DNA from 2 places in the Gordonia sp. DT218 genome. Region 2 is predicted to be linked to the other one. Evidence: predicted binding sites of a transcription regulator. Region 2 holds the regulator's gene; the other holds the start of a gene.
What was found. Region 2 encodes LexA, which represses DNA repair genes until DNA is damaged. Its sites were predicted from a motif close to CGAACANNTGTTCG; they were not measured.
Positions count from the first base shown of each region.

Region 1: the regulator LexA is predicted to act here: its motif matches at 4,254-4,267, upstream of ACPXCG_RS05360 (DUF222 domain-containing protein).

Region 1 covers NZ_JBNCNS010000001.1:1,140,299-1,155,269, reverse strand. Annotated here, with positions in the region: gene ACPXCG_RS05375 (mycofactocin-coupled SDR family oxidoreductase) at 1-77, shown strand, start outside; gene ACPXCG_RS05370 (mycofactocin-coupled SDR family oxidoreductase) at 77-904, shown strand; gene ACPXCG_RS05365 (MFS transporter) at 1,175-2,674, shown strand; gene ACPXCG_RS05360 (DUF222 domain-containing protein) at 2,973-4,085, opposite strand; gene ACPXCG_RS05355 (FAD-dependent oxidoreductase) at 4,528-6,006, opposite strand; gene ACPXCG_RS05350 (alpha/beta fold hydrolase) at 6,033-6,956, opposite strand; gene ACPXCG_RS05345 (glucose 1-dehydrogenase) at 6,959-7,750, opposite strand; gene ACPXCG_RS05340 (FAD-dependent oxidoreductase) at 8,054-9,718, opposite strand; gene ACPXCG_RS05335 (nuclear transport factor 2 family protein) at 9,730-10,107, opposite strand; gene ACPXCG_RS05330 (FAD-binding protein) at 10,094-11,680, opposite strand; gene ACPXCG_RS05325 (flavin-containing monooxygenase) at 11,877-13,526, shown strand; gene ACPXCG_RS05320 (flavin reductase family protein) at 13,588-14,103, opposite strand; gene ACPXCG_RS05315 (PadR family transcriptional regulator) at 14,229-14,906, shown strand; gene ACPXCG_RS05310 (alpha/beta hydrolase) at 14,913-14,971, opposite strand, start outside.
Region 2 covers NZ_JBNCNS010000005.1:297,928-312,898, reverse strand. Annotated here, with positions in the region: gene hrpA (ATP-dependent RNA helicase HrpA) at 1-3,921, shown strand, start outside; gene nrdR (transcriptional regulator NrdR) at 4,024-4,515, opposite strand; gene ACPXCG_RS19710 (LysM peptidoglycan-binding domain-containing protein) at 4,619-5,170, opposite strand; gene lexA (transcriptional repressor LexA) at 5,408-6,166, shown strand; gene ACPXCG_RS19700 (putative PEP-binding protein) at 6,181-7,854, opposite strand; gene ACPXCG_RS19695 (DeoR/GlpR family DNA-binding transcription regulator) at 8,063-8,833, shown strand; gene ACPXCG_RS19690 (1-phosphofructokinase family hexose kinase) at 8,871-9,836, shown strand; gene ACPXCG_RS19685 (PTS fructose transporter subunit IIABC) at 9,940-12,018, shown strand; gene ACPXCG_RS19680 (HPr family phosphocarrier protein) at 12,121-12,381, shown strand; gene hflX (GTPase HflX) at 12,615-14,126, opposite strand; gene dapF (diaminopimelate epimerase) at 14,202-14,971, opposite strand, start outside.

The DNA.
Region 1 (14,971 bases), on a different contig from region 2:
TGTTGTCCGCGGAGGCGCGTTACGTCACCGGGACGAATGTCGTCGTCGATGCCGGCCTCGTGGCGAAGGTCTCGTGATGGGCCGCGTGGCAGGGCGCGTGGCTCTGGTGACCGGTGCGGCACGCGGCATCGGGCGAGCGCAGGTGTTGCGCTTCGCCGAGGAGGGCGCCGACATCATCGCCCTCGACATCTGCCAGTCCGTGGAGACGACAGTGACGCCGCCATCGACCTCCGAGGACCTCGACGAGGTGACGTTGCTTGCCGAGAAGCTGGGCTCACGGGTGATCTCCGCAGTTGTCGACGTCCGTGACGGCACATTCCTCCGCGCCACCGTCGACGCTGCTGTCGCTGATCTCGGTGGTCTCGACATCGTCTGCGCCACAGCGGGTATCACATCGAAGGGTGCGGCGGTCGGACTCTCCGACGACGCGTGGAACACGATGATCGACGTCAATCTCACGGGAGTGTGGCAGACCTGCAAGGCGACCGCGCCGCATCTCATTGAACAGGGCGGTGGTGCGATGATCCTGACCAGCTCCATCGCCGGGCTGCGCGGACTGTCCGGAGTTGCCCACTACGTGTCGGCCAAACACGGCGTTGTCGGCCTGATGCGGTCGCTGGCACATGAGCTGGCGCCGCACGGCATTCGCGTGAACTCTGTACATCCAACCAACGTCGACACGCCGATGATCCAGAACCCGATGGTCCGCAAGGCGTTCCGGCCGGATCTGGAGAACCCCACCCGTGAGGAGTTCGCCGCGGCGGCCCAGACGATGAACATGCTGCCGGTCCCGTGGATCGAGCCGGTCGACATCGCGAACGCCGCACTGTTCCTCGCCTCGGACGAGGCGCGATACATCACCGCGGTCACGCTGCCCGTGGATGCGGGGTCGACGCAACGCTGACAACCGGACTCGATTCCGACCGACGACGTGGGCCCGTGTGGAGCGGGACCACGTCGTCGTGTGCGTCGGTGGCTGTGAGATCCGCAATATGGTTGCAGTGCAGAATATTTCGTGACTAGCCTTGCCGGATAATCTGTCCCGGACAGCGGGAGCCTCGGCTGGTGCAGGCAGTTCGGCGCCGGTGTGATGTGACTGGCACCACATCCTGTGGTCGTCGATCACTTCGTACCGGCCCGAGGTCTGTGGGTCGGTGTCCATGGAAGGTATGCGATGCCTGTACAACCCACTCCGAGCGAGGGCTCGAGCGTCACGCCTGGCGCGGCGACATCCGACGACCAGCGGGTCTGGACGCCCCGGCTCGTGCTCGGTCTCGTGTCCATCGTGCTGTTGCTGGAGGTCCTGGCGATCAGCTATCTGATGATCTCGACGGCACTGCCGTTCATCGTCACCCATTACCAGACAACGCAGGGGGCCTGGCTGCTCACGGCATTCCTGCTCACCGGCGCCGTCACCGCGCCCGTCATCGGCCGCCTCTCGGACATGTTCGGTAAACGTCGACTCCTGCTCGTCTGTGTCGCGTTGGCTGCGGCCGGGTGCCTGTTGTCGGCGATCGCGCCCTCGTACGGCGTGATGATCGCCGGCCGTGCACTGGCCGGGTTCCTCGTCCCGTGCCTATTCCTCGGTTATTCTCTGATCCGAGATGTGTTCCCGCCGAAGGCCGTCGCGCTGGCGGTCAGCATTGCGACAACCGGGATGGGCCTGGTGGCGGTGCCGGCGCCGTTCCTCACCGGCTGGCTGATCGACGACTTCGGATTCCGCAGTATCTTCTGGTTTCTCTTCGCCGTCGTGGTCGCGATCGGGTTCGCGATTCTCGTCACCGTCGACGAGTCGCCGCTGAGGGTGCGGACAACCGTCGATCTGGTGGGCGCGGTGCTGCTCGGGGCAGGTCTCGCCGGGGTGCTGATCGGCGTCAGTTTCGGGCCGTCCTGGGGCTGGACCGCATCATCGACTCTCACCTATCTTCTCGGCGGGGTTGCGTTGCTCATAGCGTGGCTGGTGTCGGCGAGAACGGTTGCCGCGCCTCTGGTGGATCTGGATGTGCTGCGTCGTCGTCCGGTGTATCTCACGACCATCAGCGCTGGTGTCGCGTACGGGATCTCCGGGCTGTTCGCGGTGCTGCTGCCGATGATGGTGATGGTTCCCGGCATGCTGGGCCTCGGGTACGGCTGGGGTCTGTCGGCCGAGGACTTCGCGCTGTTCCAGCTTCCGATGGTGATCGCGATCGTGACCGGCGGACTCCTCGTCGGTGTGTTGGTGAGTCGCGGTCTCGCTCCCCGGCTGCTCATGCTCGCAGGCCTCTCGCTGATGGCGCTCGGCATGCTCGTGGTGGCGTTCAACCATTCGGAGAAGTCGACGATCATCCTTGGAGCGGTGATCCTCGGTCTGGGGCAGGGTATGTCGTATGCGGCCGTGCCGAACCTGGTGATCGAGGCCGTGTCGCCCACGCTGCAGGCCAGTACGGCCAGCATCGTCGCCGTGAGCCAGAGCATCTTCCCGGCGGTGCTGTCGGTGGTCGCGTTCACCGTGCTGAACAATTCGCATGTCGCGATGGTTGCGGAAGGAGCCACGTTCTATGACTCGGACGGATTCAAGGTGGCCTTCGTGATCGGTGCGATCGTCTCGGTGGTGGGCGCGCTGACAGCGCTGGCCATGCCACGGCGAGCGAGTGATGAAATCATCGAGACCACTGGGGTTCTCGGCGCCGCCTGATCGGCGACGACGCCCATACGGTGTCGCGTATCGCGCACCACTCAGTTCGGGGTCGGAAGACCCTGATCTGGGTGGCCGTCGGGTACGCGACACCGTAAGGTGACGCCCGATTCTCACACTATTGAGTTCTCAAGGGACAGATGCGGTCCCGGCCGGGACCAGGTGCGTGGGAAGTCATGTGAATCGTCGCGTCGGATGGTGGGTTCTCGCTGCACCGTTTCGTTCCCGCTGCTTCGACCGAAGGAGCGTGTTCGGAATGGAGGAGCGACAACGGGTCAGGTGGCGGGGATCGGCCGGGTCAGGCGGCCGAAGGCAGGTTGTCGAAACTCAGTGTGCGTCGGTTGTGAGCCGGTATCGGTTGCCGTTTGGGGTCTAAGGCGGCCGGTGGTATCAGCCAGGGGTGTTTGTCGAATCCCATCACCACGTCCCAGCCGTTGTGGTGAACGTCGGCGTGACAGGACGGGCAGAGTAAACAACCGTTTTCCAGGCAGGTTTCGCCACCGTCGGCCCAGTGACGCAGATGGTGCGCATGCGCACGGGATGCCGGCGCACCGCATTTGATGCAGCACTTGTCGCGCTCATGCAGGGCTCTTCGTATCGGCGGCGGGAACAGTCGTTTCTCCCGGCTGATGTCGAGGGGCACCTTTTCCCCGTCCACGATCATGGTGGTGATGGTGCCGTCGCACGTGAGGGTGTACAGGGTGGCTTCGGTGATCGAGCCCATGAACTCCAACTGCGCCTGTGCGGGTCTCTGCGCCGGCACGGTGATCAATGTTTGAGTCCGCGGTGCGGATGCGGTGTCGGTGCCGCGGGCGGCGATGTCGAGCAGTGTCTCCAGTGCATCGGCTTGGCGGCGCTCAGTCGACCGCGCATCCGGTGACCCGTTGGGTTCCGGCCGGGGTTTGGCGAGTTCTTCGATGGCGGCATGGAACTTTTCGCCGACTTCGACGTTGAGGTCGGCACGCACTTCCAGGCGACCATCGGTATCAATGGATTTCGACAGGGTATTCAGATTACGGTCTTCGGCCGCGGGAACTCCGCCCGTGTCGTCGGCCTGCTGATTACCCAGTGCACGAGCACGTTTGGCGATCTGGGCGGGTGTGGCTCCAGAGAAGAACTGGCCGAGGAGATCTGTCACAAAGGTCAGACGCGTCGCGTCGTCGATCGGTTCCGCAGACCGCGAAGCAGTATGCGCCACCCCTTTGACGATGGCGTCGACGTGTTCACCGGAGATCGCACCGTCGATGGCATGTGCGTGCAGTGTCGGCAACGATGACGAAGCCGCGGCGACGCGTTGTAGCCGGGCGGCGAATGCGGGGGCGAGGCCCATGACTATCAGTAGTTCGGTCATCTTGCGGCCGTGGTCTTTGGCGACCCCGAGGCGGTCGAGGTGGCCGGCCACGGTCGCCATGCGGTGTTCGAGCAGGTTGCGCATCACGATGAGCGCTCTCATGGTGTCGAATGCCGACGGCTTCGTCAGATTCGAAACGTCGTCGAAGTGCAGGTCGCGCACCGAATCGACAACGGTATTGACTGTGGTCATGAGTTCCCCCGAAGTTCTCATGCCATTCAAGGTATTCGAACGTATGTTCGACGTCAAGGGGTTTCTTGAAGATAGTGCAGAAGATTTTCCGGGGTTGGGTGCGGGGATCTCGATACGAGCTCGGCTGGCGCCTCGCTCTACTCGATCGGCGGGGGATGGCGAGCTCGGCTGGCGCCTCGCTCTACTCGATCGGCGGAGGATGCGAGCTCGGCGGAGGATGCGAGCTCGGCGGGGATGGCGAGCTCGGCGAGGGGACGGCGAGCTCAGTTGGGTGACGAGTCTTGGCACGTGTCCCAGGAGTGTGGCGTTGTCAACGCCTTTCGGCCGCAGCGGCGCCGGCGCGTCGGCCGAAGAAGGTGCCGTCGCCCAGTGAGGTGCCACTGATGTAGCCCCAGGAGTGCAGGCCCGACGTCGCGCGCCCGGCCGCGAAGAGCCCTGGTATCGCCTCTCCGTCGAGATCCAGGACCGCCCCGTCGACTGTGGTGCACACGCCACCGAGGGTGAAGACCTCTGCTCCGCCGCCACCGGCGGCACCGTATTCCGGTGGGGCGATGCCCTTGCGGACGTCGATGGCGGCGAATGGAGCCTGCAATGGCCGCAACCACCGGGCGGACTTGTGGAAGTAGGGATCGATGCCCTCGCCGGCATACCGGTTGTATTCGGCCACGGTGTTCTGTAGGGCTCCGTCAGGCATGCCGATCTCGCGTTCGAGCTCCGAGACGGACTCGGCGACGAAATGAGGTACCACGCCCCATCTCTCGTCCTCCGGGACCTCCTCGTACCCCTTCTCGTCGAGAATCACCCAGACCCGTAAGCCATGCTTGAACAGAGCGGCCTGACCGACGAGGCCGGGATACACGTCCTCGTTGATGAAGCGCTGGCCCAGTTCGTTCACGATCATCCCGCGGACCATCATCCCGGGGATCAACGAAATGCCGACCTGGCCGGCCGACATGTGCTGGATCGCGGCACCGGCGGCTTGTGCCATCCGGATACCGCGACCGTCGTCGCCGCCGTCGCTGTTCACGCCCAGACCGACCAGCTGTGGAGCGTGCTGAGCGACCATCTCGGTGTTGTCGGCAAACCCGCCGGTCGTGATCACAACCCCGCCCCGCGCCCGGTAGGTGACGGCCTCGCCGAAATGGCGCGCGGATACGCCGACGACGCGGTTGTTCTCGACGATGAGCCGTTGGACCGCGGTATCGGTGTGGACGGCAACATCCGATGCCGCGATCGCGTCACCCAGCACGGCCATCAGAACCTTGCCGCCGAAGCCGTCGGACGTGACGCGGTGGCCGCGGGGTACAGGCGTCGCGAGATCGCAGAAGGGATGGGCGTTCTCTCCCATCCACATAAGGCCGTCGTCGGTCGGCGGGACCCAGGTGGGTGAGTCCCACAGCGAGGGCTTGAACGGAACACCCTGTGCGACCAGCCATTCGTAGTGCTCGACACTCCCGCGGCAGTAACGTCGGACCTTGTCGGCGTCGGCGTCCGGGCCGAGGGCCGCGAGCAGGAACTTCTCCATCTCCGCAGGCGTATCCGTGAATCCGCACGCCTGCTGGATTCCTGTGCCGCCGCCCAGATAGATCTCGCCGCCGGACAACGCGGCCGATCCACCTCCACCGCTCTGCCGCTCGAGAAGGATCGTGTCGGCGCCGGCAGCGTCCGCCTCGAGAGCGGCAGCCGCTCCGGCACAGCCGAATCCGATCACCAGCACGTCGGTTTGGTAGGTGAACTGGTCGATTTCGGACGCTGCGAGCGGTCGGACGGATCTGGGCGTGCTGGTCATGCCTGGCCTCCTGTGGGTGACTGTCGCTATCGGGTGCCGCCGACGGCGGGCACCCGCCGCAGAAACGCAGACACCGCGCTCTCGAAAGCCGACTTCTGCTCGATCATCGCCCAGTGGCCGCATTGCGGGAACACGTGCAGCTCGGCGTTCGGGATGGTCCGCATCGGAATCAACGCCATGTCCAGCGGGCTCACGCGATCGTCGCGGCCCCACGTCAGCAAAGTGGGTGCGCTGACCTTGTGCATCGTCGCCCAGGGCGGGGGAGTGTCCGAGTTCTCCATCGCCGCGATCATCGCGGCGAATGCCGTTGACCCGTACATCCGTCGCGCGCTCTCGAGCGTGCCGGGCTCGGTGGCCTGCGCCCAGCGTTCCTCGATGAGGTCGTCGGTGATCAAGGCGGGGTCGTAGACCATCGAGTGCAGCCAGCGCACGAGTCGCTCGCGGTTCGGGTCGTCGGTGAATTCTTGCAGGAGCCGGATTCCTTCACTGGGTCCCGGGCTGAAGAGGTTCTTGCCGATCCCGCCGATCGTGACGAGGCTCCGGACCTTGTCCGGGTGGGCGGCCGCATAGCTCAGGGCGACGCCGCCGCCCATCGAGTTGCCGATGATCGCGGCATCCGTCAGTTCCAGCGCGTCGACGAACTCCTCGACCGCGGCCAGCGCGGTGACCATCGGATGGCCGCCGAAGTCGTCGCTGACGCCGAAACCTGGGAATTCCAGGACGAGGCAACGGAAATGCTCCGCGAAGAACGATAGATTTCCGCTGAAGTTGCGGAGCCCGGTGACGCCGGGACCTGAGCCGTGCAGAAGCAGCAGGACCGGTCCGTCGCCGGCCTCGTGGTAGCGGAGTACGCCACGGGAGGTGGCGATCTCGCGTGTCGTCACCCCGGGGATCGTCACAGCGGGATTCGTCGCAGCGGGATTCGTCGCAGCGGGATTTGTCACGGTCATGATCACTGTCCCATCGCGTAGGCGACGGTGGGGCCCGCGGTCCATCCGCCGTCCACGGCGAGCTCGGCACCGGTCATGTATGCGGCATCGTCGGACAGGAGGAAGCTGACGGCGCCGGCGATCTCGTCCGGGAGCCCCACCCGACCAATCGGCGTGTTGGGATATTTGCCATCGCCGGTCTCGATACCGATCGACGATGTCATCGGCGTGTAGGTCATCCCGGGGTGGACCGAGTTGACGCGGATGCGATCCGTGGCGAGTTCTACCGCGGTGATCTTGGTCAGTCCGCGGACGCCCCATTTCGATGCACCGTAGCCGCTGGTGAGTGGCAATCCGGTGAGACCGGCTGCAGAAGAGATGTTGACGATCGATCCGCCGCCCGCCGCTCGCAGAGGTGCGATGGCGGCGCGGATGCCGTTGAACACGCCGACGAGGTTGATCTCGAGGACCTGTCGGAAGTTCTCCAGCGTGTCCTGCTCGACGAATGCTCCCGTCGAGATCCCGGCGTTGTTGACGATCCCTGTGAGGGAGCCGAATTCGGCTTGTGCGTGTGCGACGGCTTCCGCCCACTGGTCGGGATCGGTGACGTCGAGACGGACGTAGCGTGCGGCGTCACCGAGATCTTCGGCGGTCTGCTTGCCCACGTCGTCGAGGATGTCGCCGATCACCACCTTGCCGCCGCGCGCGACGATGCGATGCGCGAACGCCGAGCCGAGGCCGCGCGCACCGCCGCTGACGACGATCACCTTGCCGGCCAATTGTGCTGTGTCCGATGGTGTTACTGGAGTGCTCATGATCTCAATCTCCTGGGGTGTTCTGATCGCGGCGCAATCGGTGGGGCAGTCCGCGGGTCGGCTCGACCCGAATGCTGTCGGTCGCCAACCGCCCGTTGCGGGCGGCCTCTTCGATGGTTTCGCGGAGTGCGGGACAGGTCGGAATGGCGCTCACGTTCTCGCCGGCCGCGATGATGCGAGCGAATTCGGGGCACGCGTGGGCGGCATCCTCGAGCCATTGAATGCTGGTATGGCTCGGACTGAATTTCTCTGCGAGGACGGTGGTTCGGCAAGTACCGCAGGTCAACTCTTGCATCGGAGGCCTCAGCGGTCGGCAGCGGCGCGGCGTGCCGCGACGTAGCCGAAGACCATGGCGGGACCGATGGTCGCACCGGCGCCCGCGTAGTCGTTGCCCATCACCGAGGCCGACGTGTTGCCGGTCGCGAAGAGACCGTCGATGACGGTTCCGTCGTTGCGCAGGATCTGTGCGTCGGCGTTGTACACGAGACCACCCTTCGTGCCGAGGTCACCGGCACGCATGCGGAGCGCATAGAACGGGCCGCGATCGAGAACGTCGAGCGTTGGCTGATCGAGACTCGGGTCGCCGTAGTAGTTGTCGTATGCACTGTCGCCGCGACCGTGATCGAGATCCTTGCCGCCGCGCGCGAAACCGTTGTAGCGCTCCACGGTTCCGGTCAATGCGGCAGGGTCGACGTCGATGGCGGCGGCGAGCTCCCCGAGGGTGCTCGCCTTCACCAGGAGACCGTTCTGTGACCAGTCCGCAGGGAACGACTGTCCAGGCATGATGCCGCCGATCGGATACCGGTTCTTCGCGGTGCGATCGAAGATGAACCAGGCCGGTTCGTGACCGCCTGCCAGTTGGGCGTGCACGAAGGTCACATAGGGCGCCGCCTCGTTGGTGAACCGGTGGCCGCTTTGATCGACGATGATCGAACGCGGAATCGATCGCTCGGACACCAGCACCTGGTTGATGCCGTCTGGACGCTGGAAGGACGGCATCCACCAGGCGTCGTCCATGAGATCCACCGCGGCACCGACGTCGGCGCCGGCGACTATTCCGTCTCCCGTGTTGTCCTTCGACGCCGCGCTGTAGTCGTCCTGCCCGCCGGACGGGAGATGGCGTTTGCGCATCTCGTCGTTGTGTTCGAACCCTCCGGTCGCCAGCAACACTCCGGCCCGGGCCCGGATGCGGATCTGTTCGCCACGGTGATCGGCGACGACGCCGATCACCGCACCGGACGCGTCGGTGATGAGTGACTCCAAGGGCGTGTCGAGGAGCAGTGGCACGCCCGCGTCCTTCAACGCCAGTCGGAGCCGGGCGACGAGTGCTCGGCCGAGCGTGTCCATATGGCGCCGCAGGACAACCGCTTTGACTGCCCGCAGGCCCGTCATCAACGCGGTCCGCCTGCCCTTCCAGGTGCGCATCACCATGTTGAGGGCGACGAAGTCCTTGGATGTGATGAACAGACCGGGAGGCGTGGCCAGTGCGGCCGGGCGCAACCGGTTCTCGTCCTCGCCGAGTTGCTTGAGATCGACCGGCAGCGGCTCGATCGACCGGCCTTCCGGACGGCCGCCGGGCCGCTCCGGATGGTAGTCGGAGTAGCCCGGACACCACTGGAAACGCATGTGCGGACTGGTCTTCTCCAGGAACTCGACCATCCGCGGTCCCTCGTCGATGAAGGCGTCGACGTTGGCGGAGGGAACTCGGTCGCCGACGACGGCGTCGAGATAGGCGCGCACATTCTCGCGTGAGTCGACGATCCCTTCGCGGCGAAGGGTGGCGTTGTTCGGAATCCATACCCCGCCGCCCGACAGCGCCGTGCTACCGCCGAAGACCGAGGCCTTCTCGATGATGAGCGTATCGAGTCCTTCCGCGGCAGCGGCCAACGCACCGGTGAGCCCGCCCGCCCCGCTCCCGACCACGACGAAGTCGACGTCGCGATCCCACTGCAGTTCATCTGTGGTCATGTCCGGTCTCTCTATCGGTTCTTGATGGTCAGGTCGTCGGGTGCCCAGACCGCACGCATGCTGGTGATCTGGGCATCGTCGTCGAACGTCATGATGTCAATGGGTTCGACGACGATGACCTGGTCGGGGGTTCGTGTGGTGACGCGGAAGTGAAATGCTGCGGTGTGGCCGGACACGCGCAGGGTGAGGAGTTCGGCGTCGCAGTCGGCGCCGCTGAGCGGGCCGTAGAATTCCTCGATCGCCGTTCGGCCGGTTCGGATGTCGGAACCGACGGGGTCCTCGACGGTGGCGCCGTCGGCGTACAGGGCGGCGATGTCCGCGGCCGTTCCGGACCCGATCGCCGACAGATATTGCAGGACTCGGGAGCGGATCAGGTCATTCGGATTCATCGGAACTCCTCGAGATCGTGGTGTCGGGGCCGGGTTCTCCGGTACGGGAGAGCATGTCGAGGACGGCGAGGTGGCTGAACAGGACCGAGGCGCCGATAGGGTTGCCGCCGCCCGGGTAGGTGGTCCCACTCACCGCGGCCATCGTGTTGCCCGCGGCGTAGAGGCCATCGATTCGTCGGCCCGTCTTGTCGAGAGCGGCCCCGGCACTGTCGGTGTGCACTCCGCCCTTGGTTCCGAGGTCGGAGATGCCAAAGGCTGCAGCGTGATAGGGCGGCTGGTCGATCGGGACCATCGGCGGCTCGCCGCCGGAGAACGCTCGGTCATACGCCTCGTCGCCACGGCCGAAGTCCGGATCGACGCCGTCGGCCACGAACTTGTTGAAGCGCTCGATGGTCGCTACGAGTCCGGTCGGGTCGACACCGATCCGGGCGGCGAGATCCTCCAGCGTGTCGGCGGAGTGCCACAGTCCCGCGGACTCGTAATCCTCGGTGTCCACCATGGACACGTTGGATGCCTTGACCGGCGGGACCACACCTTCCTTGTCGTCGTAGACCATCCAGAACGGCAGGGCCAGTGTTTCCTGTTCGATGGCCTGGATGGCCTCGCGGCCCAATCGGTCATACGGTGCGGACTCGTTGACGAATCGCTGCCCTTCCTGGTTCACGAAGATGCCACCGGTGAACCACAGGGCAAACGCCGAGCGCCCGTCCGGATGGGTCATTCCGGGCGACCACCATGCCTGATCCATGAGGTCGAGGTCTGCGCCGGCGGTGATCGCGGCCTGATGTGCGCGGCCGAGATTTCCCCACGATCCCATCGTGTCGCGCGCCGAGCCGGGAACCCCGAACCGATCGCGCATCTCGTCGTTCTGCTCGAAGCCACCGGCGGCCAGCAGCACGCCACGGAAGGTCCGGATCGCACGGCGCGTCCCGTCGTGTTCGACGATCGCCCCGACCACCGAACCGTCCTCGACGACGAGGTCGACCAGAGGCGAATCGAGGTGTAGTGACGCATTGGGGAAGCGGCTGATGGCCTTGAGAAATCGTCCGATGAGCGCTTGTCCGCCGATGAGCAGGTCCGGCGGTGGCGCACCAAGCCGATCGGTGTCGAGCGGGCCGCGCAACGAGTCACGTAGGTCGCCGAGTTCCGACGCGGGCAAAGGTACGGGAGTGATGTGGCGCTGACCGTCGAGCCGTGCGCCAGGTGCCTTCCCGAAATAGTCGGGCCAGGGGAACATCTCGAAGGCAAACGCGGGATCGCTCTCCAGATACTCGATCACGTCGGATCCGCGACGGATGTAGGTCTGCTGGAGATCGGCCGGAGTGCGCTCGCCGACCACGGCGTGGAAGTACTCGAGCGCCGCGTCGAGGGTGTCGTCGGTGCCCGCTCGACGCAAGGCCGGGTTACACGGAAACCACATCCCGCCGCCGCCGGAGTACGCGGTGGTACCCCCGAACTTGTCGGTCGCCTCGACCACGGCCACCCGCAGTCCTTCGCGTGCCGCGGTGTAGGCGCCGGCGAGTCCGCCGCCCGATCCCGCGACGAGCACATCTACTTCGTCGTCCCAGTGCATCCTGTTCCCCTTCCGTGAACCAGTACCGACGGTAGGTGAGCAGGGTGAGGGGCGGAGGTGCGTTGTCCCGATGATCGGGAGGGTGATGTGACCGGTGCCGAGTGTGCCGATCAGCGGGAGGAGTACTGGCATTCGGCGGACTCGCGATCCTAGCGTCGACGGTCAGTGAAACGTACCGATCGGAAGGCGAATTGACGTGGACACCACCAACTCAGAAGCCGCCACACATGTGCGTACCGTCGACGTCGTCGTGGTCGGTGCGGGAATCGCGGGACTGTATGCGCTACAGCGGTTTCGACGTGACGGTCAGTCCGTCCAAGTCTATGAGGCAGGTGGCGGCGTGGGCGGCGTCTGGTACTGGAACCGCTATCCCGGCGCGCGTTGTGACGTCGAGAGCGTTGACTACTCATACTCTTTCGACGACCAGCTTCAGCAGGAGTGGGACTGGAGCGAGAAGTACGCGACGCAGCCCGAGATCCTGCGCTATCTCAACCATGTGGCGGACAGATTCGACCTCCGGCGCGACATCGCATTGAACACCCGGGTGGTCGACGTGACGCTCGACGAGTCGACACTTCGCTGGCTGGTGCGCACCGATGCCGGTGAGGAGGTATCGGCCAGGTTCTGCGTGCTCGCGCTCGGGCCGCTGTCGAGTGCGAACATCCCGCAGATCCCCGGCCTGACGTCATTCGCCGGCGATATCCACCACACATCGTCGTGGCCGCACGGCGGCGTCGATTTCGCCGGGCGACGTGTTGGGGTGATCGGGACGGGATCATCGGGCATACAGGCCATTCCGCGCATCGCCGAGACCGCGGCAGAGCTCCATGTCTTCCAGCGGACTCCGAATTACAGCATCCCGGCCGGAAACGTGCCGCTCGACGATGCGACGCGGGCGGCCCACAAGGCCGGTTACGCGGAGCGTCGTCGCCGATCGATGGAGAGCGGTGGGGGCTCACCGCATCAGCCGCACCCGAGGTCGGCGCTGGACGTGTCCGACGATGAACGCCATGAGGCATACGAAAAGCGTTGGCTTCTGGGCGGAGTCCTGTTCAGCAAGACGTTCCCCGACCAGCTGACCGATCTCGAGGCGAACCGCACTGCCCGGGAGTTCTGGGAGCAGGAGATCCGCTCCGTGATCGACGACCCGGCGGTGGCCGAGGTCCTGATCCCGCGTGACCATCCGATCGGTGCCAAGCGGATCTGCACCGACGACAACTACTTCCAGACATTCAATCGATCGAACGTGCAGATCGTCGACCTGCGATCGACGCCGATCGATCGGATCACGCCCGACGGAATCAGCGTCGGTGGTCGTACCATCAGTCTCGACTCGCTGGTACTGGCCACCGGATTCGACGCCATGACCGGCTCGGTGGAACGGATCAACATCGTCGGGCGTGGGGGTGAGACGCTCAAGCAGGCCTGGAGCGAAGGACCACGGACCTACCTCGGTCTGGGGGTCGCCGGATTCCCCAACCTCTTCAACCTGACCGGTCCCGGCAGTCCCTCGGTCCTGGCGAACATGGTGCTGCACTCCGAACTTCACGTGGATTGGGTGGCCGACGCACTCACGGCCCTCGACGCCGTCGGGGCGGAGGCCATCGAGGCCCGGCCCGACGCCGTCGACAGCTGGGTCCGGGAATGCTCGGAACGAGCTGCTCGAACATTGATGCCCGAGGCGAACTCCTGGTACCTGGGTGCGAACATCCCGGGAAAACCCAGGGTGTTCATGCCGTTCGTCGGTGGGTTCGGCGTGTATCGCGACATCATCGAGGAGGTGGCGGCGGACGGGTATCGCGGCTTCGACGTGATTCGCGACGAGTCCGTCCCGAACCGGCCCTGACGCCGTGGCCGGTTCCACGCGCTCCCCGTTCGACCACGGACGGGGAGCGCCCGGCCGTGCATCACCCGGAGAGGTCGCCGAAGGTGCCGAAGCCGCCGCGGAAGAAGAGCAACGGGCCCTTGGCCTCCTGCGCCGACAACCCGGTGATTTGCGCGACGACGATGGTGTGGTCGCCGGCGTCGTGTTCGGAGTCCAGACGGGCGTCGATATGGGCGAGCGCGTCGTCGAGGACGGGAGCGCCGGCTGGGCTGGGCTGCCAGCCGATGTCGCGGAACTTTTCTGTTCCGGTTCGGGCGAACTGCCGGCACATCTCGTGCTGATCGTCGGCGAGGATGTTGATGCAGAACTCGCCGACTTGGCGTATCCGCGGCCACGAGGTGGATGTCGCCGCCGGGCAGAACGACATCAAGGGTGGTGTCAGCGAGACGGACACGACGGATTGGCAGGTGAAGCCGATCGGTTCCATCCCGTCGTGGGCGGTGATCACCGCCACACCGGTCGCAAAGTTGCCCCACACCCGCCGAAGGCTGCCCTCATCGATATCGAGCTGCCTGGTCAACACCCTGTCGTAACTCATGATTCCTCCGAAAGTTGCCGTATTACAACAGAATCAGCCCATTGCATCGACGAATCAACGGGCTGTCCCGCTGAGTGCGCGGCCACGCCGCGAGCTTCGGGCCAACCTGTTGGTAGCATTTGGCCGTGACCTCGGAAAAAGTTCGCTTCGAGGATCTGCCCAATCTTCCTCCGACCTCATGGGCTGTCCTCTGCATGCTCGCCTACGAGGAAGAGGTCTCCGGGTACGACATCAAGAAGTGGGCGGACTGGAGCCTTCGCCACTATTACTGGAGTCCGTCGTTCAGCCAAGTCTATTCGGAGCTGAAGCGGATCGAGAACCACGGTTACGCCACCTCGCGGATGGCCACCGGCGATGGTGGCCGCAATCGAAGGGTCTACAAGATCACGGATGCCGGCCGGCGGGCGGTCCGCATCTGGGCGCTCGATGCACCGGTCGATCCTCCTATGCTCAAGCACGGCGTGTTGTTGCGGACCGCTTTCGGGCACCTCAGTACGCCGGAGACGGTCAAGGCGATGCTCCGCGAGCATGTTGAGCGAGTTGAGGCGTTGCAGCACAGGGTCGCCGTCGATGCCGCGGCAGCCGAGGCGGAACCGGCATGGGCATACGCGCGGATCGCGATGCGTTGGGCCGAGCGCTATTACGCCAACGAGCGTGAACTGGCGCTGGAGCTGATCGACGAGATCGATGCCGCCGAAGAGATTTTCACAGCAGGCAAGCATGGCGAGAGCTTCCCCCGCCCACGACCAGGACATTGGCGTGAGGTCGAGAAGCAGGTCCAGGCGACCGAACACGACGACTGATCGATCTCAGTCCTGATCCGCCAGCGCGCGAAGGTCGGTCCATGCCTGCTTGCGTGCGGCTTCAC
Region 2 (14,971 bases):
CCGACCGCAGAGGACCGACGAGCGCTCACCGATCGCCTCGCCGACGTGACCATCCTCGACGCGCACCGTCTGCGCCGACGTCTCGACAAACTCGGTCGCTCACCGAAACGGGCGGCCTGGGACAAGCTGGCCGCCGATGTCGATGCCGCGACGCACCGCGTCGATCGTCGCCGTGCGACGGTACCGACGATCACCTTCCCGCCGGACCTGCCGGTGTCGGCGGCTCGCGACGAGATCGCCGCCGCCATCGCCGATCACCAGGTGGTGGTGATCGCCGGTGAGACCGGTTCGGGCAAGACCACCCAGCTACCCAAGATCTGTCTCGAGCTCGGCCGAGGCATCCGAGGCGCCATCGGCCACACGCAGCCACGGCGGATCGCTGCGAGTTCGGTCGCGCGCCGCATCGCGGACGAAACCGACAGCGAGATCGGTCAGGCGATCGGATACTCCGTGCGGTTCACCGACCGGGCCGGCGCCAACACCCTGGTCAAGGTGATGACCGACGGCATCCTGCTCCGTGAGATCGGTACCGACCCTCTGCTGCGCCACTACGACACCCTCATCATCGACGAGGCCCACGAACGCAGCCTCAACATCGACTTCATCCTCGGGTACCTGAAGCGACTGCTGCCGCGCCGCCCCGACCTCAAGGTCATCATCACCTCGGCGACCATCGAGCCCGATCGGTTCGCACGGCACTTCGCATCCGACGGACCTGCGGACGGCGACCGGCCCACTGGAGACGTACCCATCCTGGAAGTGTCCGGGCGCGCATATCCCGTCGAGGTCCGATACCGCCCGTTCGGGGATGACCGGGACCCCGATTCCGACCATCGCGACCTCGATCAGGTCCAAGCCGTCGACCAGGCCGTCGGCGAGCTGTGGTCGTCGCACCGCACCGGCGACATCCTGGTGTTCCTGCCGACCGAACGGGACATTCGCGAGACCGCGGATGCCCTGCGCCATCGTGTCTCGGCGGGTGCCGAGATCGTCCCGCTCTTCGCGCGGCTGTCGGTCGCCGACCAGCAACGCGTCTTCGCGCCGTCGAGCGGGCGGCGCATCGTCCTCGCCACCAACGTCGCCGAGACCTCGCTGACTGTCCCGGGTATCCGCTACGTCATCGATACCGGCACCGCCCGCATCTCGCGCTACTCCACCCGATCGAAGGTGAATCGTCTTCCCATCGAGCCGATCTCCCAGGCTTCCGCCCGGCAACGCGCCGGTCGGTGCGGTCGGGTCGCGCCGGGCATCTGCATTCGCCTGTACTCCGAGGAGGATTTCGACAACCGCCCGGCGTTCACCGATCCGGAGATCCTGCGGACCAATCTCGCCGCGGTGATCCTCCAGATGGCCGCCCTGCACATCGGCGACGTGTCGGCATTCCCCTTCGTGCAGCCGCCCGATGCTCGCGCCATCCGTGACGGCATGGCCGCGCTCACCGAACTCGGCGCGATCCGTGAGACCGCTCGCGACGATCATGAGCCGGTCCTCACCCGAATCGGTCGGGACATGGCCCGGATACCGGTCGATCCGCGTCTGGCACGGATGCTGATCTCCGCGCACGAACTCGGATGTCTCGACCACGTCCTGGTGATCGCGGCGGCGTTGTCGGTGCCCGACGTCCGCGAACGGCCGGCGGAACATCGCGAGGCCGCCAACACCTCGCATCGCCGGTTCGCGGTGCCGGGTTCCGAGTTCCTCTCGTATCTCGAACTCTGGGAATATCTGAATGACCGACGAAAGGAGTTGTCCGGCAATCGGTTCCGCCGGATGTGCGAGAGCGAGTTCCTGCATTTCCTGCGAATCCGGGAATGGCAGGAGCTCCACCGCCAGTTGTCGCGGATCGTCTCCGACCTCGATTGGACCGCCACCGCGTCGCCACGCGACGCCGACGCCATCCATCGTTCGATCCTGTCCGGACTGTTGGGCAACATCGCAGTCCGCCAGGGAGACTCACGCGACTACATCGGTGCCCGAAACACATCGCTGGCGATCTTCCCAGGCTCGTCGCTCGCCCGTAAACCACCACCCTTCATCATGGCCGCCGAGATCCTCGAGACCTCACGACTGTTCGCGCACACCGTCGCCGGCATCGACCCCCTCTGGGCCGAGAAACTCGCGGGCGACCTCGTCCGCCGGTCGTACAGCGAGCCGCACTGGTCCGCCAAGCGCGCGTCGGCGATGGCCTACGAGCGGGTGACGCTCTACGGCGTCACGCTCGTCGCTCAGCGACGCGTTCCCTACGGCGCGATCGATCCGCCGACCTCACGGGAGATGTTCATCCGCCACGCCCTGGTCGAGGGCGATTGGCGCACCGATCATGTGTTCTTCCACCGGAATCGGGACCTCCTCGAGGCGGCCGCCGACGTCGAGCACCGCGCCCGTCGTCGCGACCTGGTGATCAGTGAGGAACAGCTTTTCGAGTTCTACGATGCACGCGTCGGCGGTGACGTGGTGTCGGCGCGGCATTTCGACACGTGGTGGAAGAAGACGCGGCGCGAGCATCCGGAGCTGCTCGACCTGAAGCCGGAGGACGTGGCCGCCGATGTCACCGTGGCGGACACCGACTTTCCCGGAGCCTGGCAGCAGGGTGAGACCCGCCTGGAACTGCGCTACCGATTCGAGCCCGGCGCTCCCGACGACGGGGTGACCGTCGTGATCCCCCGGCCGCTGCTCGATCACGTACGACCCGCCGGCTTCGACTGGTCAGTCCCCGGCCTACGTTCCGAGCTCGCCACCGAGCTGGTCAGATCCCTGCCGAAGGTCGTCCGCAAGTCCATGGCGCCCGCTCAGCGCTTCGCCGACCTCGCGGTGTCGCGATTGACACCCCGGTCGGAGCCGTTGCTGACCGGTCTGGCTCGCGAGCTCACCTCGATCACCGGCATGACGGTGTCGCCGGGTGACTTCTCGCTCGAGCGTGTCCCCGCGCATCTGACGATGAACTTCGCCGTCACCGATCGCACCGGGACGGTGGTCGCGAGCGGCAAATCACTGGCGGACCTGAAAAAGGGGTTCGCCGGGCACGACGACACCTCTCATCGCCGCGCCGTCCACACCTCGTGGAGTGCCGACGGCATCGGCGACCTGCCCGAAACCACCACTACGACTGTCGCGGGCCAGACGATCACCCGCTATCCGGGCCTCGATGTCGTGCGGGACGATGCAGGCCGAGCAACCGGCGTGACACGGACCGAGTCCGTCACCGCGACCGAACGCGACCACAAGCTCACGAACGCGGTGGTGGTGTTGCTGGAGACGACGATCCCGACGCTGTCCAAGAAGATCATCGGCACCCTCGACCCCGCCGGACGGTTGGCGCTGAGTCAGAGCCCGTATCGGCGAGGTGACGATCTGCTGGCCGACTGCACCCGGCGCGCGGTCCGCGATGCCGTGGCCACCCGAGATCTCACCATCATCCGGACGCCGGACCAGTTCACGCGGCTCCGCGACCAGATCCGATCGACCGTGACGGACGCGGCCCCCGAGTACTTCGCGCTCGCCACCGACGTTCTCCGACATCTGGCCCCGCTCCGATCGGAGATCGAGCAGGACAGCGGGTCCGTCGCGGCCGACGACGTGTCCGAGCAACTGGAAAATCTCGTCTTCGACGGATTCGTGGCGGCCACCCCACGCACATATCTCACCGAGATCCCCCGATACCTTCAGGCGGCGGAGAACCGATTGGCCGACCTCTTGGCATCATCGAGCCGCGATCGCGATGCCCTGGCCGCGGTCGACCGCGTGATCGCGCACTGGAATCAGCGAGTCGCCCAGCTCCCCGTCGGTCGGCGCGATGCCTTCAACGAGTACGCACATTGGATGGTCGAGGAACTGCGGGTCGGTCTGTTCTCGCAGCGCCTCGGTACCGCCTATCCGATCTCCGAGAAGCGAGCGCTCCGCTTTCTGGACGCGTTCCGCTGAGCTCTCTGGACGCGTTCCGCTGAGCTTTCTGGACGCGTTCCGCTGAGCTCTCTGGACGGGTTCCGCTGAGCGCATGTCCGAGCGCACATCGCCCGGGCGCCGTCATTCCGAGACGATCGACCCCGTGGCGTCCACTGTCTTCCCGTGCGTCAAGTCGCCCTGCAGGTCATCGATCTCACGCTGGAAGTCCTCGAGCGAGTCGAACGAGCGGTACACCGACGCAAATCGGAGGTAGGCCACCTCGTCGAGCTCACGCAGCGGCTTGAGGATCGCCAATCCCACTTCGTTGCTGGGGATCTCGGCCGATCCGGATGCGCGAACGGCATCCTCGACCTGTTGCGCGAGCTGGGCGAGCGCGTCTTCGGCCACCGCGCGGCCCTGGCACGCCCGACGAACTCCGCGCATCACCTTCTCACGACTGAACGGCTCGGTGACCCCGTTGCGTTTCGCCACCGACAGCACGGCGCTCTCCACCGTCGAGAACCGGCGACCACACTCCGCACACGAACGGCGCCGTCGGATCGCCTGCCCTTCATCGGCGACACGCGAGTCGATGACCTTGGTGTCTTCGTTCTTACAAAACGGGCAGCGCATGTTGTCCTCACGCACATCTCGGGACACTCCGGCGCACCGGATGCTCGCTACGCCGTGCCGGTTCCCGGCTGGAACCTGTGCCATGGAGGATACCGTCCGTTGCTCAGCGGTATGCGGGCGCGATCAGCGCCTGCCCGACATGGAGGCCCGAGGCGGGCAGGGCGTTGCGCTCGACGATCTGATCGATGACCGACTGGCGCGGCAGATCCGGCGCCACCCGATCGGCGATCGAGCTCAGGGAGTCGCCCTGCCGCACATGCACCACCTCGGTGCCCACCGGTTGCGGGGCGACGGACGCGGCGTAGTTCGTCCCCACGATGGCGACGACCCAGACGAGCGCGGCCAGTGCACCCCCGACCAGCACCGCCAGTGCGGCCGCACGACGGCGGGCATAGACCCGCCGATCGTCCGCCGGTGCCGCACACCGGGTGCCGACGATCGTCGTGCCCGGGTTGTAACGCCCGGCCGGACGTCGGTCGGCCGGACGGGTCGGCTCGACCCTGGCGGCGCGCCGGGGACGCGTGCCGACGCCCGACGTGACCGGCCGTCGCGGCGCGCGCGTCGGTGTCTCGCGGGACCGGGTCCCGCTGCTCGGCAGATCGCGCACGAGCGTCTCGCGGGTCGACGCCTCACGGGTCAAGGTGGCTGTGCTCATCGTGTCCTCCTGGGATCCGAATCGGCCGTCCCCTCGATCACATGTTCGATGGAACGCATGTTCGATTTGTAGCACGATGCGCCGACAAAGTCTCGACACGCGTCGAACAAATGTTTGAACCTGTCGGCCGGTTCGGTTAACCTCGGCCGTGAGACACGCGATCGACCAGCAATTTTGCGAGACGAACCCGATTCGGCGACAGCCGACGATGCAACAGCCGACAGGAAGGACTCAGCGATGAGCGACAAGGCCGGCGGGCGGCGCGGAGCCTCCCGCGCGATCCACGAGAGCGTAGACGCCCCCGACGAGTCGTCCGATCCGGCACCTGTCGTCGCCGACCCCGAGTTCGCGGAGACAGCCCTCACCGCACGCCAGAGCGGGGTCCTGGAGTTCATCCGCCAGTCCGTGCGGGAGCGTGGCTATCCGCCCAGTATCCGCGAGATCGGCGACGCGGTCGGACTGACCTCGACGTCATCGGTGGCGCATCAGCTCCGCACCCTGGAACGCAAGGGATTGCTCAAGCGCGATCACAACCGGCCGCGTGCGGTGAACATCCAGGACGGCGACCACACCCCGCCGGGCGGTGCCGCTGCCGGACTCGCCGACGGTCAGGAGCTGCCCACGCCGACCTTCGTGCCCGTCCTCGGTCGGATCGCCGCCGGCGGACCGATCCTGGCGGAGCAGGCCGTCGAGGACGTGTTCCCGCTCCCGCGAGAACTGGTCGGTGAGGGATCGCTGTTCCTGCTGCGCGTCGTCGGCGAGTCGATGATCGACGCCGCCATCTGCGACGGCGACTGGGTGGTGGTCCGGCAACAGAACGTCGCAGACAACGGCGACATCGTCGCAGCAATGATCGACGGCGAGGCGACCGTGAAGACGTTCAAGCGCAAGGACGGTCACGTCTGGCTGATGCCGCACAACGAGCTCTTCGATCCCATCCCCGGCGACGAGGCCGCGATCCTCGGCAAGGTCGTCACGGTGATGCGGCGCGTGTGAGGGTCGCCTGAGGGTCAGCCGTCGAGCGCCGCCGACGCGACCGCACGGGCCTCGGCGGGACCGGCGGTCGTCAGCACCGCTTGTGCGGCAGACCGGCATTGGTCGAGAGTCACCTCCGCGAGGCGTGCGCCGACCGGGGCAGCCGCGGCGGGCGCCGCGGACAACGAACTGACACCCATGCCGACGAGCACACACGCCAGCAACGGATCGGCGGCCGCCTCACCGCACACCCCGACCGGCTTGTCCGCCGCCTGACCGGCGCGGGCGACCATGTCGATCAGCGCGAGCGCGGCCGGCTGCCACGGATCCGTCAGCGTGGCGAGTTCGGCCGACATCCGATCGGCGGCCATCGTGTACTGCGTCAGATCGTTGGTGCCGATCGAGACGAAGTCGACCTCCGCCAGGATCGCCGCAGCCAGGATCGCGGCAGCCGGCACCTCGACCATCACCCCCGCGACCAACCCACGGCGACGCACCTCGCCCGCGAATTCCGCTGCCTCGGAAGGCGATGCGATCATCGGGGCCATCACCCACGGCGTGGCTCCGCCCTCCTGCGCGGCGGCCGCGATCGCATCGAGCTGCGCCGCGCGGATATCGGGATGGTCGATGGCGATGCGATTGCCCCGGACGCCCAGCGCCGGATTGGCCTCATTCAGTTGGGTCACGAATTTCAGCGGCTTGTCCGACCCGGCGTCGAGCGTCCGGATCACCACTTTCTGATCGGCGAACGCGTCGATCACCTCGCGGTACAGCGTCGTCTGCTCGGCGATCGTCGGCGCCTCGGCGCGATCGAGGAACGCCAGCTCCGTGCGGAACAGCCCGACCCCCTCGACCGGATAGCCGGATGCGGTCCGTGCCGACGCCCCGTCGGCGACGTTCGCGAGCACCGAGACCCGATGTCCGTCCGCGGTCGCCCCAGGGCCCGTCCACGACGCCACCGCAGCAGCTTTGCGGCGGCTCTCGTCGACACCGGCGAGCGCCTTCGCCTCGTCGGGTTCGATCTCCAGAGTGCCCGCCGTACCGTCGACGAGCACTCTGGTGCCGACGGCCACGGTCGCGAGCCGGCCGACTGCGACAACGCACGGAATCCCCAACTGACGGGCGATGATCGCCGTGTGACTCGTCGGACCTCCGAGACGTGTGACCAACGCGATGATCAGTGTCGGATCGAGTCCGGCAGTATCCGCCGGGGCGAGGTCGTCGGCGAGCAGCACCGACGGCACGGGCGGTTCCGGTACGCCGGGCTCGGGTACCCCGAGCAACTCGGCGACAACCCGATCCCGGACGTCGTTGAGATCGGTGACCCGTTCGGCCATCAGTCCGCCGAGCTTGGTGAACATCGCGGCGAACTGTTCGGTCGCGGCCACCGCCGCGGCCGGCGCGGGGGTGCCGGTGGCGATCAATGCCGACGCCGCACCGACCCAACCACGGTCCTCGGCCAGACCCGCGGTCGCCACGAGCACCTCCGACGCCGCGCCCGAGGCATGCGAGGCCCGCTCCCGGAGCCGTCCCGCCACCGCCGCGGCGGCGTCGCTGAAGCGTTTGGTCTCGACATCACGCTCGTCCTCGGCGACGGCAGCCTCCGCCGCGCTCGGGTCGTATTCCGGACGAGCGCCCGGCCAGATCGCCGGTCCGAAGGCCTTACCCGCCACCACCGGCGTCCCCTGCAGAACCTGTGTCTGTGTCACCGAAGTCCCTATCCGTCCGTCGGTCCGCGAGCCGTTCCGGCCCAGGACTTACCGGCCTGTCTCGAACAGCGGGTCCTGTGGGTAATGAGCCCGCACTGAAGGTTATGTGATTCAAGTTACAAGAAAACCTTGACTTGTCAACATAAACAGGCGTAAACACAGATATAGCAACATACAAATCCACAGATTCCAACAGACGAGGACTTCCGTGTACGCCGAAGAACGTCAGCAGGCGATCGCCGATCAGGTGCGGGCCAACGGCCGCGCATCCGTCGCCGCGTTGGCCACGCTGTTCGACGTGACCAGTGAGACGGTCCGTCGGGACCTCGCGACCCTCGAACGCGCAGGACATCTCCAGCGGGTACACGGCGGTGCGGTTCGGCCGGGCTCCACACCGGTGTTCGGTGAGCTGGGCATCGACGAACGACAGATGACCCACACGCATGAAAAGGTCGCCATCGGCCGAGCGGCGATCCGGTTCCTCCCACCGGACGGTGGTTCTGTCTTCTTCGACGCCGGCACCACCACCTTCCAGGCCGCCCTCGCCCTGCCACGTGACCGCCGTCTGACCCTGATCACCCACAGCATCCCCATCGCCGCGGCGCTGGCCGGCCACCACTCGTCGGGCCTCCATGTCCTGGGCGGCCGTGTCCGCGGACTCACACAGGCGACCGTGGGCTCCGAGACGGTGGCGGCCCTGGAGCGACTACGCATCTCGACGGCCTTCGTCGGTGCGAACGGGATCAGCGAGTCACACGGACTCTCCACACCCGATCCGGACGAGGCCGCCATCAAGGCAGCGATCGTCAGGGTTGCCAATCGCGTAGTGGTGCTTTCCGATTCATCAAAGATCGATCGCGAGGACCTGTCCTCGTTCGCCGATCTCGCAGATATCGACGTGCTGGTCACCGACGCCGGGATCGACCCGGCCACCTCCGCGGCCCTGTCGGTCCGCGGAATCGATGTCGTGATCGCGTGACCGAGAGGACCCCATGACACGACCATCAGCGGATCCGGTGATCGTTACTGTCACCGCCAACCCGAGCCTCGACCGGACCCTCGAGCTAGCCGCACCGCTCAGTCGCGGAGAGGTGCAGCGCGCGACATCGGTGCGTGCCGAACCCGGCGGCAAGGGTGTCAACGTCGCGCGGGTGGTATCCGAGGCAGGTCTGTCGACCCTTGCCCTCCTGCCCGCGCGGACCAGCGACCCGCTGCTCACCGCACTCGACACGGTCGGCCTCCCCTATCTCGCGCTGCCGATCGACGGCGACGTCCGATCCAACGTCACGGTCGCCGACCCCGACGGCACGACCACCAAGATCAATGCACCCGGCTTCCGCCTCGACCCCGCCGAGGCACATGCCCTCGTCGATCTCGTCGTCGAGAATGCGCGCGGCGCGAGCTGGGTGGCACTGTGCGGGTCACTGCCGCCGGGGCCGTCCGACAACTGGTATCGAACCGTCATCGACGAGCTCGACGGACAGCAGTGCCGCGTCGCGGTGGACACCTCCGGCGGCCCGTTGTCGGCGACCGTCCGGGGTCGGGTGGACCTACTGAAGCCCAACGACGAGGAACTGGCCGAGGCCACCGGCGCGGATCCCGCACGTCTCGTCGCCGCGACGTCACGAGGTGACTACGAGCCACTGCTCGCCGCGGCGCGCACCCTCGTGGACCGGACCGGGGCCGCCGTCCTCGCCACCCTCGGCGCCACCGGGGCGATCCTGGTCACCGACACCGGAAACTGGTTTGCCACACCGCCACCGATCGTGCCTCGCAGTACCGTCGGCGCCGGGGACTCGGCGCTCGCCGGCTATCTGATCGCCGAGACCCGCGGCGCAGCGGAACCGGATCGGCTCCGCTCGGCGGTCGCCTATGGCTCGGCCGCCACCGCTCTCGCCGGCACTCAGCCGCCTGCACCGGGTCAGCTCGATCTCGCCGGGGTGACGGTCACCGACCTCTCCGGAGCCGCCCGGGTCGGATGACACTCGACGATCGCATGCACGGGCTCGTTCCCGCCGAACGGCCTGCCACCATCAAGCCTCCACGAACACGACGACCGCACATCCCGATGTAGAAGGAAATCCGATGTCCGAACAGATCATCACGACGCAGACGGTGAGTCTCGACGTCGACGCGGGCGCCGACCCGGCTGCCGTGATCGGCTATCTCGCCGAAGCACTCCAGGCCGCAGGCCGCACCACCGATGCCGCCGATCTCACCCGTGGAGCGCTCGCCCGTGAGGCGAAGTCCGCGACCGGACTGCCCGGTGGTATCGCGATCCCGCACGCCCGCGCCGAGTCGGTCACCGAGGCCAGTCTCGCGATGGCGCGGCTGTCCGCCAAGGTCGACTTCGGGGCACCCGACGGCCCGGCAGACCTCGTGTTCCTCATCGCCGCGCCGTCCGGCGGAGCGTCCGAACACATGAAGCTGCTGAGCTCCCTGGCACGTTCACTGGTCCGCCCCGATTTCGTCGCGTCACTTCGCGAAGCCGAGAGCGATGACCGTGTGGTGCAACTCGTCGATCAGGCGATCAATCCCGCACCCGCACAACCGGTGGCATCCACTGCCGCGGCCACCGGCGCGGCCACCGCACCAGCGGCCGGCGCCTCGCCCCCGACACCCGAGCCTGCCGGCCCCGAGCGCAAGTCGATCGTCGCGATCACTGCGTGTCCGACCGGGATCGCGCACACCTACATGGCGGCAGATGCCCTCAAGTACGCGGCCGAACGCGCCGACATCGACTTCCACGTGGAGACTCAGGGGTCCTCGGCGACAACCGCATTCGATCCGCAGGTGATCGCGAACGCGGACGCAGTCATCTTCGCCACCGACGTCGAGGTGAAGGGCAAAGAACGTTTCCACGGCAAGCCTGTCATCTCCTCCGGAGTCAAGCGGGCGATCAACGAGCCCGACGAAATGATCGCCGAAGCGGTTGCAGCCTCGGATAATCCGAACGCCGCAGTGGTGGCGGGCTCCGGCGACGGCGTCCCGGACAGCACAGCGGAAGCCGGCGGCGTCGGATTCGGCAAACAGGTCCAGCAGGCACTGATGACCGGCGTCAGCTACATGATCCCGTTCGTCGCCGCCGGCGGTCTACTCATGGCTCTCGCCTTCCTCCCGTTCCTCGGCGGCTACGAGATCGCGAACTCGACACTCGACACGTCCGGTGCGCTCAATGACGGACAGTTCATCGCGCTGAACAACAGTCTGTGGGATCTGCCGGCAGGCGGCCTCGGCCAATACATCGGCGCGGTGTTGTTCGCCGTCGGTGGTCTCGCCATGAGCATGCTGGTCCCGGTCCTGGCCGGCTACATCTCGTTCGCCATCGCCGATCGACCCGGTATCGCACCCGGTTTCGTCGCGGGACTGGTGTCGGTCGCCGTCGGTGCCAGTTTCATCGGTGGTCTGGTCGGCGGTCTCATCGCCGGTGTCGCCTGTTTCTGGATCGCCCGACTCCCGTTGCCGCAGTGGGCGCGAGGGCTGATGCCGGTGGTGATCATCCCGCTGTTGGGCAGCTTGATCATCGGCGTCCTCCTGTACATGCTGCTCGGCAAGCCGCTCGCGTGGGTCACCGATCAGATGACCGACGGCCTCAACAGCATGTCCGGCGGCTCGGCGATCATCCTGGGCATCGTGCTCGGCCTGATGATGTGCTTCGACCTCGGCGGCCCGGTCAACAAGGCGGCGTATCTGTTCGCCACCGCGGGCCTCGCGATCGGCGGCAATGCACAGCTGGAGATCATGGCCGCGGTGATGTGCGCAGGCATGGTCCCGCCGCTGGCGCTGGCCCTGGCCACCGTGCTGCGCCCGAAGCTGTTCACCGAGCCGGAGCGTGAGAACGGCAAGGCCGCATGGCTGCTCGGTGCATCGTTCATCTCCGAGGGCGCGATCCCGTTCGCGGCGACCGACCCGTTCCGCGTGATCCCGTCGATGATGGCCGGCGGCGCACTGTCCGGTGCGCTGATCATGGCGTTCGGAGTCACCCAGCGCGCTCCGCACGGCGGCATCTTCGTGTTCTTCACGATGAACCACTGGGTCCTGTTCCTGGTGGCGCTGGCCGCCGGAACGGCGTTGTCCGCGTTCCTCGTCGTCGCGGCCAAGCAATGGAATACGGCCCGGAAAGAGGCGACGACCGTACCCGAACTGGAGACCGTCGCAGCCTGAGCTGATCGGCCAAGCCGTACCACGTCGTCGCGAAACGCGTGCACAATCGTCGTCAGCGACACTATTCAGACATCACCACCAAATGAGTGAGGAGACACCCACATGCCCAGCACCACCGTCGCCGTCGGCTCCGCCGTCGGACTGCACGCCCGCCCCGCGACGATCATCGCCGAGGCGGTCGCGGACGCCGGCACCGCGGTCACCATCGGCCTCGAGGGCGGAGACCCGGTGGATGCCGGTTCGGCTCTGATGATCATGACGCTCGGCGCCGAGAAGGGCACCAACGTCGTGGTCACCGCCGAGGATCAGAACACCCTCGATGCGATCGCCACCCTGGTCGCGAAGGATCTCGACGCCGACTGAGGTCGGCGCCCTCCCGAGCGGTTCCCGCCTCCCGTCGCCGAGGGCTCGGAATCCCGCCGTCCGCTCACGGATTCACGTCGAGCGTGCGGAGAATCCTGTCGATCGCGCGCACCATTCCGTCGAGCGTGCGTGGGCATCAGTGCCTACGCCCGCTCGGCGGATTTCTGTGCCCGCTCGGCGGATTTCTGTGCCCGCTCGATGGAATTCTGGGCCCGGTCGGCGGATTGGCTACATCACCGTGCGGTCGTGACCGTGAGATCGTCGAGCGCGCCCGCGAAGGCGGCGGGGACGCGCACCCTCATCCGGGTGCCGTTCGCGGTGTGTTCGCTCGACACCACCTCGCCCTCCTCGTGAATCCGCGACACCACGTCACCACGGGTGTACGGCACGTCGATCGTCAGCTCCACGTCGGAGCGCCCGATGAACTCGCGGAGCCGGTCGAACAGCTCCGGCAGTCCCTCACCGGTGCGCGCCGACACGAACACCGCATCGCCGAACGCCCCGCGCAGTTCGGCCATCCTGGTGGCGTCGACGGCGTCGATCTTGTTGATGACCAACAGCTCCGGCGGCGGCGCGGCGCCCTCCTCGGCGACCACTTCGTTGATCACCTGGCGGACGGCCGAGATCTGTTCGGCGGGAAAGGCATCCGCACCGTCGACGACGTGGAGCACCAGGTCGGCGTCGACCACCTCCTCCAGCGTCGAGCGAAACGCCTCGACGAGCTGCGTCGGCAGGTGCCGCACGAATCCGACGGTGTCGGTGAACACCACTGCGCGCCCGTCGTCGAGGGTGGCGCGACGGGTGGTGGGGTCGAGGGTGGCGAACAGTGCGTCCTGCACCAGCGCTCCTGACCCGGTCATCGCGTTGACGAGACTCGACTTGCCGGCGTTCGTGTATCCGGCGACCGTCAGCCGCGGGATGGCGTTGCGTTCCCGCGCCGCGCGCATCACGGTGCGCGACTTTTTCATCCCGCGGATCTCGCGACGCAGCTTCGCCATCCGCTCACGGATGCGCCGACGATCCGTCTCGATCTTCGTCTCGCCCGGACCACGCAGGCCCACCCCACCGTTGCTTCCCGCGCGTCCACCCGCCTGGCGCGACATCGACTCGCCCCACCCGCGCAGTCGGGGCAGCATGTACTCCATCTGGGCGAGGGACACCTGGGCTTTGCCCTCGCGCGACGTCGCGTGCTGGGCGAAGATGTCGAGGATCAGGGCCGTGCGGTCGATGACCTTGACCTTGACGATTTTCTCCAGCGCGGTGAGCTGGGCCGGGGTGAGTTCGCCGTCGCAGATCACCGTGTCGGCCCCGGAGGTGAGCACGGCCTCGCGGAGTTCCTCGGCCTTTCCGGACCCGATATAGGTGGCCGAGTCGGGCCGTGATCGCCGCTGGATCAGCGCGTCGAGAACCTCCGAGCCGGCCGTCTCGGCGAGCGCGGCGAGTTCGACCATGCTGGCGCGCGCCTGGGCGGCACTACCCTCGGTCCAGACACCGACCAGCACGACGCGTTCGAGTCGCAGCTGCCGGTACTCGACCTCGGTGACGTCTGTGAGTTCGGTCGACAGTCCGGCGACACGCTGCAGCGAGGCGCGCTCGGAGAGCTGGAGCTCACCCGTCGTGGGTTGGGCCAGACCGCGGAGGATGTCGCGGCCGGCACCCGGCTCGGTGGCGGTCTCGGGGAGGTCGGTGAGATCGTCGTCGTCCGGGGTGGACAGGGAAAATGGTGTGGATGCTGATTCGGTCATAGGCAAGACCATGATCTCACGTCATGGGACCACTCAGCACCTGGATTTCCGGTGACCGCCGGGTGGCCGCCGAGATCAGTCCTGGAGCCGGTCCCAACCGGCCCGCAGTTCCCCGTCCGCGACCAGCATCGACGGTCCGCGCAGGTGGGAACCGTCCGCCCGGATGCCCACCTCGACGCGACCACCGGGCACGGAGATGCACAGGGTGCCGGTGGACTGGCCACCGGCGGCCAGAACCGCGACTCCGGCCGCCACCAGGCCGGTCCCGCAACTGCGCGTCTCGCCCACACCGCGCTCGAAAACCCGCATCGCCGCGGGTAGACGTCCACGCTTGTCCACAGGCCCGGCGGGCGTCACCAGCTCCACATTGGCCCCGTGTGGAAAGGCCTGGCCGTCGATCTCGACCCCCGCGGTGAAGTCGACAGTCGCGAGGTCGGCGGCGGTCATGTCCGGCACCACGCAGGCCAGGTGCGGATTGCCCACATCGACCATCGCACCGCGATACGCGTCGTCGCCGATCCGCACCATCGATTCACCGTCCAGACGCACCTTCCCCATCTCGACGGTCACGTCGGCGCGGACGTCGTCGTGGCTGTGCACGATCACCGGTCGGGCACCGGCACGCGACCCGACGGTGAACTCGTCGTCGGAGACCAGACCCGAGGCCCGCAGGTGGTGGGCGAACACCCGCACACCGTTCCCGCACATCTCGGCGACCGATCCGTCGGCGTTGCGGTAGTCCATGAACCAGTCGTCGGGCGCGACACCGCCGGGCAGCGCGGTCAGCACTCCCCGCTCCACCAGGGCGGCCGAGCGCACCACCCGCAGAAGTCCGTCCGCGCCGA